Regions from separate parts of the Acidovorax sp. 106 genome, predicted to be linked through region 1. Evidence: predicted binding sites of a transcription regulator. Region 1 holds the regulator's gene; each other region holds the start of a gene.
What was found. Region 1 encodes sigma-54, which starts transcription at its own class of promoters, with help from an activator protein. Its sites were predicted from a motif close to TGGCANGNAANCTGCTTT; they were not measured.
Positions count from the first base shown of each region.

Region 2: a site for sigma-54 is predicted at 1,250-1,267, ahead of C8C98_RS08865 (TorF family putative porin). Genes of this name have one in related genera too.
Region 3: a site for sigma-54 is predicted at 1,917-1,934, ahead of nirB (nitrite reductase large subunit NirB). Genes of this name have one in related genera too.

Region 1 is NZ_RCCC01000001.1:1,292,286-1,295,526, forward strand. It holds gene C8C98_RS05825 (class I SAM-dependent RNA methyltransferase) at 1-519, opposite strand, end outside; gene C8C98_RS05830 (RNA polymerase factor sigma-54) at 619-2,247, opposite strand; gene lptB (LPS export ABC transporter ATP-binding protein) at 2,312-3,094, opposite strand; gene lptA (lipopolysaccharide transport periplasmic protein LptA) at 3,091-3,241, opposite strand, start outside.
Region 2 is NZ_RCCC01000001.1:1,998,909-2,002,149, forward strand. It holds gene C8C98_RS08860 (YifB family Mg chelatase-like AAA ATPase) at 1-1,090, opposite strand, end outside; gene C8C98_RS08865 (TorF family putative porin) at 1,304-2,035, shown strand; gene glnK (P-II family nitrogen regulator) at 2,080-2,418, shown strand; gene amt (ammonium transporter) at 2,450-3,241, shown strand, end outside.
Region 3 is NZ_RCCC01000001.1:3,752,768-3,756,008, forward strand. It holds gene nirB (nitrite reductase large subunit NirB) at 1-1,745, opposite strand, end outside; gene C8C98_RS16625 (PAS domain-containing methyl-accepting chemotaxis protein) at 2,417-3,241, shown strand, end outside.

The DNA of each region.
Region 1 (3,241 bases):
CTTGTCCTCGCGCCAGCCGCGCTTGAACAGCGGCTCGCCCGAGGTGTCGATGTAGATCGTGGCTTCGTCGGTGGTCAGGTGCAGGTGGATGCGCACGTCGGGCCACTGGGTGTTCACATCGGGGCGCACACCGGACTTGGCACGGAAGCGGTCGGCCACGGCGTCTTTGACCTTGAGGGCGGCGAAGTTCAGGCTCTGCAGCGGGCTGTGCTGGGCCGTGACTTCGATCTTGAAGCTCTGGCGCGTGGTGAACCAGATCTCCCAGGCCACCTCGCTGGCCATGGCATAAAGGTCGTTTTCAGAGCGGTAGGGACGGTGCGCCAGTTGCACCAGCACACGCTGGGTCAGGCGGCTGTGCAGGTTCAGCTGCAGCGCATGGCGCCACGAGCTGCGCAGCAGCACGCCGCCCCGCCCGACCAGCAGGTCTTGCCCCGTAAGGCCGGTGATGCCATGCACCTCATCGGCGAGGAAGCCCTCGACGCCAGCGGCGCAGGGGAGAAAGAGTTGGAGTTGGTTCATGGTGAATACCTCGGGTGGGGCCGGATCATGCCAGGGCAGGTACATCGCCCACCCTGTACTGCCAGGCCCGGTTGCAGGCGCTGCGACATCAACGTCAGGCTACAGCGACTTGCGCAAATTGGCCGGTGCAATCTTGAGCGATTCGCGGTACTTGGCCACCGTGCGGCGGGCGCATTCGATGCCCTGCTCCTTGAGCATTTCGGCCAGTTGGCTATCGGACAACGGCTTGGTGGGGCTCTCAGCGGCCACAAACTGCTTGATGAGCGCGCGCACCGCCGTGCTGGAGGCGTTGCCACCGGTTTCGGTGCCCAGGCCAGAGCCGAAGAAATACTTCAACTCGTAGGTGCCGATGGGTGTGGCCATGTATTTGGCCGTGGTCACGCGGCTGATGGTGGACTCGTGCAGGCCCAGCTCGTCGGCAATGTCACGCAGCACCAGCGGGCGCATGGCCAGCTCGCCGTGGGTGAAGAAGCTCTTTTGCCGCTCCACGATGGCGCGCGAGACACGCAAGATGGTGTCAAAGCGCTGCTGGATGTTCTTGATGAACCAGCGGGCCTCTTGCAGGCGCTGCTGCATGCCCTGGTGGCCCTCGCCGCCCTTGTGGCCGCGCAGCGCACCGGCGTAGATGTCGTGCACGCGCAAGCGCGGCATCACATCGGGGTTCAGCGCCACGATGAAGTTGTGCTGGCCGCTGTTGCCGTTGGCCCGCCCGGCTTTGCGCACAATCACATCGGGGATGATGATGTTGCGCTCCACGTCGGCAAAGCGGCGCCCGGGGCGCGGCTCCAGCCGGGCAATCAGGGCCATGGCGGCGCGGGTGCGTTCTTCACCCGCAGCGCCGCCTTCGGTGCAAGCCTGGGTGAGGCGGCGCACATCGCGGCGGGCCAGCATCTCCAGCGGCTGCTGGCAGATCAGCAAAGCGGTCTGCACCACGGCCGCAGGGGCCTCGCTGTCAGGGTCGGCCGCCAGGGCGCTGAGTTGCAGGGTCAGGCATTCGGCGAGGTTGCGAGCGCCCACGCCCACAGGCTCCAGGGTTTGCAGCAGGCGCTGGGCTACCGTAAAGCGGTGCACCAACTCGTCAATTTGCTCCAGGTCATCCGGGCCCGCAAGGCTGATGGCCAGCTCTTGCAGCGGCTCTTCCAGGTAGCCATCGTCGTTCAGCGATTCGATGAGAAAGCGCAGGGCAGCGCGGTCCACCTCAGACAGGCGCAGTGCCAGGGCCTGGCGGTGCAAAAAGGCGGTGAGGGACTCTTGCGAGCGCGCTAGCTCCGTGGCGTCGGCCTCGTCGCCCTCCATGTCGTTGCGGGTGCGGGGGGCTGCGTCGCCGCCCCATTCGCTGTCGTTGGGCGCCATCTCCACGGTGCCGTCCCCGCCCCAATCGGGCTCGTCAGAGGCGGTGCTGCTGGTGTAGTCGGCATCGCCCGAGGCGTCACCTTGCGCATCAGAAGTGGCCTCAGCGCTTGTGGATGAAGCGCTGGCAGCTCCTGAATAGATAGCATCGTCTGCACTGTACTCGTCGGCCTGTACGGGGGTGTCGGCGTGCTCCAGGCCAAACTCTTCGCGCACGGCTTCGTCGGCGTTGCGCTCCAGGAAGGGGTTTTCGTCGAGCATCTGCTCAACCTCTTGCCCCAACTCCAGGGTCGACAACTGCAGCAGCCGGATGGACTGCTGCAACTGCGGCGTGAGGGCCAGGTGCTGAGAGACCCGCAGGGACAGGCCGGGCTTCATGCCTCAGCCCCCTGCAACACCGCACGATCCGTCACACACCGCATAGCCACACCGCGCCAAGCCATCACATGCGGAAGTGTTCGCCCAGGTACACACGGCGCACCTCGGCGTTGTCCACGATCTCAGCCGGCGTGCCCTGCGCCAGCACACGGCCATCGCTGATGATGAAGGCGTGGTCGCAAATGCCCAGGGTCTCGCGCACGTTGTGGTCGGTGATGAGCACGCCAATGCCGCGCGCTTTCAGGAAACCGATGATGCGCTGGATCTCGATCACAGCGATGGGGTCGATGCCCGCAAAGGGCTCGTCCAGCAGGATAAAGCGCGGCTGCGTGGCCAGGGCGCGGGCGATTTCGACGCGGCGGCGCTCGCCACCCGACAAGGCCAGCGCGGGCGAAGCACGCAGGTGGTCCACCCGCAGCTCTTGCAGCAGCGAGGTGAGCTGATCTTCAATCGCCGCCCGCGACAGGGGGGCGTTGTGTTCGTCACGCTGCAACTCCAGCACCGCGCGCACGTTCTCTTCCACCGTGAGTTTGCGGAAGATGGACGCCTCTTGCGGCAAATACGACAGCCCCAAGCGCGAACGGCTGTGAATGGGCATGTGCGCCACCGATTGGCCGTCGATGCGGATATCCCCCCCATCGCTGCGCACCAGCCCCACGATCATGTAGAACGAAGTGGTTTTGCCCGCCCCATTGGGCCCCAGCAAACCGACGACCTCGCCTTTTTGCACCACCAGGGACACATCTTTGACCACCTTGCGGCTGCCGTAAGACTTGGCTAGGTGGGCGACCTCAAGGCGACTGGAAGACGCCCCCGCTGCCGGGGCTTTGACGGAACGATCGCTCACTGGATGGCACCGCCCAAAGAGGTGCTGGGCCGCAGCACGGGCGCCGAGGCCGCAGGGGCCGGGCTGGCCGCGCTGGAGCCCGGTGCCGCAGCAGGCGCCTTGGGGTCTTTGGGGGCCAATACGGCCCGCACGCGGCCACCGCTGCTG
Region 2 (3,241 bases), 710 kb from region 1:
CGCAGGGGCAGGGGTTCATCGCGGCCACAAGCTGAAAGCGCGCCGGAAAATCCGCTCGCTGTGCCGCCCTGGATATGGTGATGTGCCCCGTCTCCAGCGGCTCGCGCAGGGCTTCGAGCGCGGCGCGGGGGAACTCGGGCAGCTCGTCTAAAAACAAGACGCCTTGGTGGGCCAAGGAGATTTCGCCGGGCTTCGGTGGCGAGCCTCCACCCACCAGCGCCACCGCTGATGCCGTGTGGTGCGGCTGGCCCGTGGGGCGCACGCCCCAGCGGCTGGGGTCAAAGCGCCCGGCCAGGCTGGCCACAGCGGCGCTTTCCAGGGCTTCGGTCACCGTCATGGGCGGCAGCAGCCCGGCAAAGCGCTGGGCCAGCATCGACTTGCCTGAGCCCGGGGGCCCCAGCATCAGCACGCTGTGCCCGCCGGCTGCGGCAATCTCCAGTGCGCGCTTGGCGGCGGCCTGGCCTTTCACGTCGGCCATGTCCGGGCCCGCGGCGGCGGCACCCAGTGGCGTGGGTTGCAGGGGGCTCCAGCCGTCGTTGTCCACCTCGGCATCACCACCAGCGCTGCTGCCGGGGGGCAAAAAGGCGCGCACTACGTCCAGCAGATGGCGGGCGCGCACCACTTGCGCGTCGGGCACCAGGGCGGCTTCTTCGGCGCTGCCTGGGGGCAGCACCATCTGCACGCTGATCTGCTGCGCGGCCAGCGCCAGGCTGGTGGCCAGTGCGCCGCGCACCGGGCGCAATTCGCCTGACAGCGACAGCTCACCCGCAAATTCATAGCCCTGCAGGCGCTGTGCATCCACCTGCCCGCTGGCGGCCAGGATGCCCAGGGCGATGGGCAGGTCAAACCGGCCTGAATCCTTGGGCAAATCGGCGGGCGCCAAATTGACGGTGATGCGTTTGTTGTGCGGAAACTCCAGCCCCGCGTTCTGCAAAGCCGAGCGCACGCGCTCGCGGGCCTCTTTCACCTCCACATCGGCCAGGCCCACCAGCGTGAAGCTGGGCAGGCCGTTGGCCAAATGCACCTCGACGGTGACGGCGGGGGCCTGCAGCCCCAGAAGGGCGCGGCTTTGCACCAAGGCAAGACTCATATGTAACTTTCTCCCCAGATGGGTGCGCTTGCTAAAGCGATGGGATGTAACGGCTTGTGATTGCACCAGTCGGGTGCGTCGTCAAAAAAAGCTTGCACCGCTTTGCGCAGCCGATCAGCGCGCATTGCGGTGCATTCAATTTTGGAATGCAGCAGGCGGTGGCACGGTCCGTGCTTAAAGCCCTTGTCCCTACTTTGTCCAACCGGAGGAAACATGATTCGCACTTCCATCAAGACCCTGGGCGTTGCCCTCGCCGCTGCGCTGCCCCTGTTGGCCAGCGCGCAACTCACTGGCAATGTCAGCCTGACCACCAACTACAAGTTCCGTGGTCAGGACCAGGACACCAGCAAGGTCAAGGCCGTCAAGCCCGCGCTGCAAGGTGGTTTTGACTATACCTTTGGCGAAACCGGCTTTTACGTGGGTAACTGGAATTCCAGCGTGGATTGGCTCACAAGCAACTCGCTGGAGATGGATTTCTACGGTGGCTACAAATTCAAGGCCGGCGCGGTGGACCTGGACGTGGGCGCACTGACCTACGCCTACCCCGGTAACTCGCTGGGCAACACCACCGAGCTGTACGGCGCCGCCACCTACGGCCCGCTGACCGCCAAGTATTCGCACACCATCTCCAAGGACTACTTTGGCTTTGCAGGCAACAAGCTGGGCACGGGCCGCAAGGGCACCAACACCGGCTACCTGAACTTCGCGTTTGCCCAGGAAGTGATGCCCAAGGTCACTTTGAAGGCATCGGTGGGTTTCACCCGCTTTGCCAGCGACATCAAGGACACGGGCGTGCCTAACTACATGGACTACAGCGTCGGCGGCGCCTATGATTTTGGCAGCGGCCTGTCGCTGGGCGCTGCGGTGGTGGGGGCCAACAAGAAGGACGTCTTTGGTCCGGTCAACAAGTCGCGCGTGATCGTCACGCTTACCAAAACCCTGTAAATCTCAACGGGCACCGTGCGTGCCCGTTGGCGGAGGACATGAACATGAAAATGGTGACAGCCATCATCAAACCCTTCAAGCTCGACGAGGTGCGTGAAGCCCTGTCGGACATGGGGGTGCAAGGCATTACGGTGACCGAGGTCAAGGGCTTTGGGCGCCAAAAGGGCCACACCGAGCTGTACCGTGGCGCTGAGTACGTCGTGGACTTTCTTCCCAAGGTCAAGATCGAAGCCGCTGTGGCCGACGACCTGGTGGACCGTGTGATCGAAGCCATCGAAGGCGCTGCCCGCACCGGCAAGATTGGTGACGGCAAGATCTTCGTGACCCACCTGGAGCAGGTGGTGCGCATCCGCACGGGCGAAACCGGCAAGGAAGCCCTGTAAGGGCCCGCCGCATCACACAGAGAAAAACGCCATGAAAAAACTGCTTGCTTCTTTCGTTCTGGGATTGAGCCTGTTGTCCGCCGGCACCTTGTCGCTGGCCCAGGCACCTGCCGCCGAACCCGCTGCCGCCACCGCCCCGGCCGCAGCCCCTGCTGAAGCCGCTCCGGCCCCTGCCGCCGCAGCCGCACCTGCTGCGGCCGCTGCAGCAGCCCCCGCCGCTGACGCCGCTGCACCCGCAGCCCCTGTGCCCAACAAGGGCGACACGGCCTGGATGATGGTCTCCACCATCTTGGTGATCCTGATGGTGCTGCCTGGCCTGGCCCTGTTCTATGGTGGCTTGGTGCGCAGCAAGAACATGCTGTCCGTGCTCATGCAGATCATGGTCACGTTCTCGCTCATCACGGTGCTGTGGTTCATCTATGGCTACAGCCTGGCCTTCACCGAAGGTGGTGCCTTCATCGGCGGCTTTGATCGCCTGTTCATGAAGGGTATCTGGGACAACGCCGCTGGCACCTTTGCCAATGCCGCCACGTTCAGCAAGGGCGTTGTGATTCCTGAAATCACGTTCGCAGCCTTCCAGGCCACGTTCGCTGGCATCACTTGCGCACTGATCGTGGGTGCCTTTGCCGAGCGCATCAAGTTCTCCGCCGTGCTGCTGTTCATGGTGCTGTGGTTCACTTTCAGCTACCTGCCCATCGCTCACATGGTGTGGTTCTGGATGGGCCCTGACGCCTACACCGCCAAGGACGTCGTGGACTCAATGAACGGCAAGGCCGGTCAAATCTGGCAGTGGGGTGCGCTGGACTTTGCGGGCGGCACCGTG
Region 3 (3,241 bases), 2.5 Mb from region 1:
TCTCCCCCCCACATGCGGGGGATGACGCTGTAGGTGCCGTCCTTTTGGATGTTGGCGTGGCTGCGCTCGTTGATGGCGCGACTTTGCGGGTCGTCCTTGGCGTCCTTGGGCCAGGTGCTGATCAGGTAGTAGTTGACGGCGGGGCGGCAGGTGGCGCAGCCGTTGGGCGTCTTCCAGTCCAAAAACTTGAACACGTCGGCAATGGTCAGCAGCTTGTTGGTGCGAATGGCCTCGCGCACCGCCTGGTGGCCGTGGTCGGTACAGCCGCACATGGCCTTGGTCTTGGGGGTTGCGCTGTAGTCGCCGCCGGCCGTGAACATGATGATTTGCTCGACCAGCCCGGTGCACGAGCCGCACGATGCGCTGGCCTTGGTGTGCTTGCGCACTTCATCGAGCGTGAACAGGCCTTTGTCCTTGATCGCCTTGCAGATCGCGCCCTTGGTCACCCCGTTGCAGCCGCACACCTCGTCGCTGTCGGCCATGGCCGATGCCTTGCTCTGTCCCTGGTGGCCCACGTCGCCGATGTTGCTCTCGCCAAACATCAGCTTGTCGCGAATGTCGCTCACGCTGCGGCCGTCGCGCAGCAGCTTGAAGTACCAGCTCCCGTCCACCGTGTCGCCATACAGGCAGGCGCCCACCAGCTTGTCGTCCTTGATGACGAGCTTTTTGTAAACACCGCCAAAGGGGTCGCTCATCACGATCTCTTCGGTGTTCTCGCCGCCTTGGAAGTCGCCCGCGCTGAACAGATCGATGCCCGTGACTTTGAGCTTGGTGGACGTGAGCGAGCCCTGGTAGCGGCCTATGCCGAACTCGGCCAAATGGTTGGCCAGCACCTTGCCCTGCTCAAACAGCGGGGCCACCAGGCCATAGGCAATGCCCCGGTGTGCGGCGCACTCGCCCACGGCGTAGATGCGGGCGTCGGTGGTGGTCTGCAGCGTGTCGCTCACCACAATGCCGCGGTTCACGTACAGGCGCATTTTTTCGGCCAGCGCGGTGTTGGGGCGGATGCCCACGGCCATCACCACCAAGTCGGCGGGCACCTCGGTGCCGTCCTTGAACTTGACGGCGGCCACGCGGCCTTCGGCGTTGCCCACCAGTTCCTGGGTCTGCGCTTTCATCAGGAACTGCATGCCGCGCTCTTGCAGCGACTTTTGCAGCATCTTGCCGGCCACGTCGTCCAGTTGGCGCTCCATCAGCCAGTCGCCCACATGCACCACGCTCACTTGCATGCCGCGCTTCATCAGGCCGTTGGCGGCCTCCAGGCCCAGCAGGCCGCCGCCGATCACCACTGCGTGCTTGTAGGTGGCGGCAGCGTCAATCATGGCCTGGGTGTCGGCAATGTCGCGGTAGGCCAGCACGCCTTGCAGATCTTTGCCGGGGATGGGCAAGATAAAGGGGTTGGAGCCTGTGGCGATGATGAGGCGGTCGTACTCGGCGGTGATCACATCGCCGTCCTTGCTGGTGGCGCTCACCACGCGGCGCACGCGGTCCACATCATTGACCGTGAAGCCGGTGTGCAGCGTGATGCGGTTGTCGGCGTACCACTGCCAGTCGTTGAGGATGATCTCGTCGATGGTCTGCTCGCCAGCCAGCACCGGCGACAGCAGAATGCGGTTGTAGTTGGGGTGCGGCTCGGCCCCGAAGACCGTGATGTCATACATATCGGGGGCAATCTTGAGCAGCTCTTCCAGCGTGCGCACACCGGCCATGCCATTTCCCACCATCACCAGTTTGGGCTTTTTCATCGTGACTCCGTCGGTTCCATCGCCAGGGGCGAATCGAAAAGCAAAAAAGGCGTCCACACGATGCCGTCTCGAGTTCTCGAAACCGCATGTGGGGACGCCTTCGTCCGTGCAACCCTTCTGTGCGCCGTTGCACCGGTGAATTGCGCGACCCGCTTGGGTCGTTGCTGGTGTTAAGCAATGCCTGTGCCAGATTGGACGCACTGGTGTGGGGCGCTAGGACGGTACGCAATCAACAGGCTGGCCTGCCCAGGCTCTGCATCTGCAGCCTCTGGCGGTCTGTTGCCGTGCCGGCGTACCCCGCTGCTCGGTCATCGCGAGTCTGTAATTGACGAGCAGGCCTTCTGGGCACGCCGTTCAATCGCTTCGCTATGCCCATTCTTGGGTGCTTGAGTTCGCCGAGCTGTTGGCTCTTGCACCCATTTGGTTCGGGTCTAAATTGAATGACGCGTTTTGTTGAATTAATGGCGGTGAAAAATCCATTGATAAAAGCGATCGAAATATCGCTTTTAGTGTCTGATTTGTGCGTTGAGCCGTCCAAATCCCGGTGTGTGAAACATTTCTTTTCATTTATGCTGATTGCGCAGCGGTGCTCTCGGTTTGGGGCAGTGGCGGCCTCTTAGGCAAAGAGTTCACTGGCGTGTTGGCGTGAAGTGGCTTTTCAGGAGTTATCTATGCGAATGAACCTGCCTGTTGTCTCTCAGGAGTACCCTTTCCCTAAAGGCGAAACACTGGTCTCGACGACCGATCTGAAGGGGCGCATCCTCTACTGCAACCCCATGTTTGTGGAGGTCAGCGGCTACGAAAGGCAAGAGTTGCTGGGTCAGCCCCACAACATGATCCGCCACCCTGAGATGCCAGAAGAGGCCTTTCGCGACATGTGGGACACCATCGCAAAGGGCATCCCCTGGTCCGCCGCCGTGAAGAACCGCCGCAAAAACGGCACCTACTACTGGGTGATGGCCAATGTCACGCCTCTCATGCAAGGGGACCAGCCCGTGGGCTACATGTCGGTGCGCACCGAAGCTACCCGCGAGCAGATTCAGCAGGCCGAGCAGCTGTACAAGACCATGCGGGCCGAGAAAGAGGCCGGTACCTTGGTGCACAAGCTGCGTGCCGGGCGATTGATCAAAGACAACCTGTGGGGGCGTACCACTGAGCTGCTGCGCTTGGGCGCGCTGGGCAAGATGCTGCTGAGCATGTGCGCTGTGGTGCTTGCCGCCTGGCTGGCTGCATCGGCAGGGGGGCACAGCCTGTCGCTGGTGTCTGGCTTGGCCTGGTTGGGTGTTCTGGCCTTGGCCGTGGGGGCGGCCGCCTATTTGCACAACGTGACGATTGCCCCCCTGAACCAGATGCTGCTGTGGGCCAACCGCATGGCGGCGGGGGACTTGACCCAGAAGATTCAAGTGTCGCGCGATGACACCGCAGGGCATTTGCAAAAAGCCCTGGCCCAGCTCAATGTGAATTTGCTCTCCATCGTGCGCGATGCGCGCCAGGAG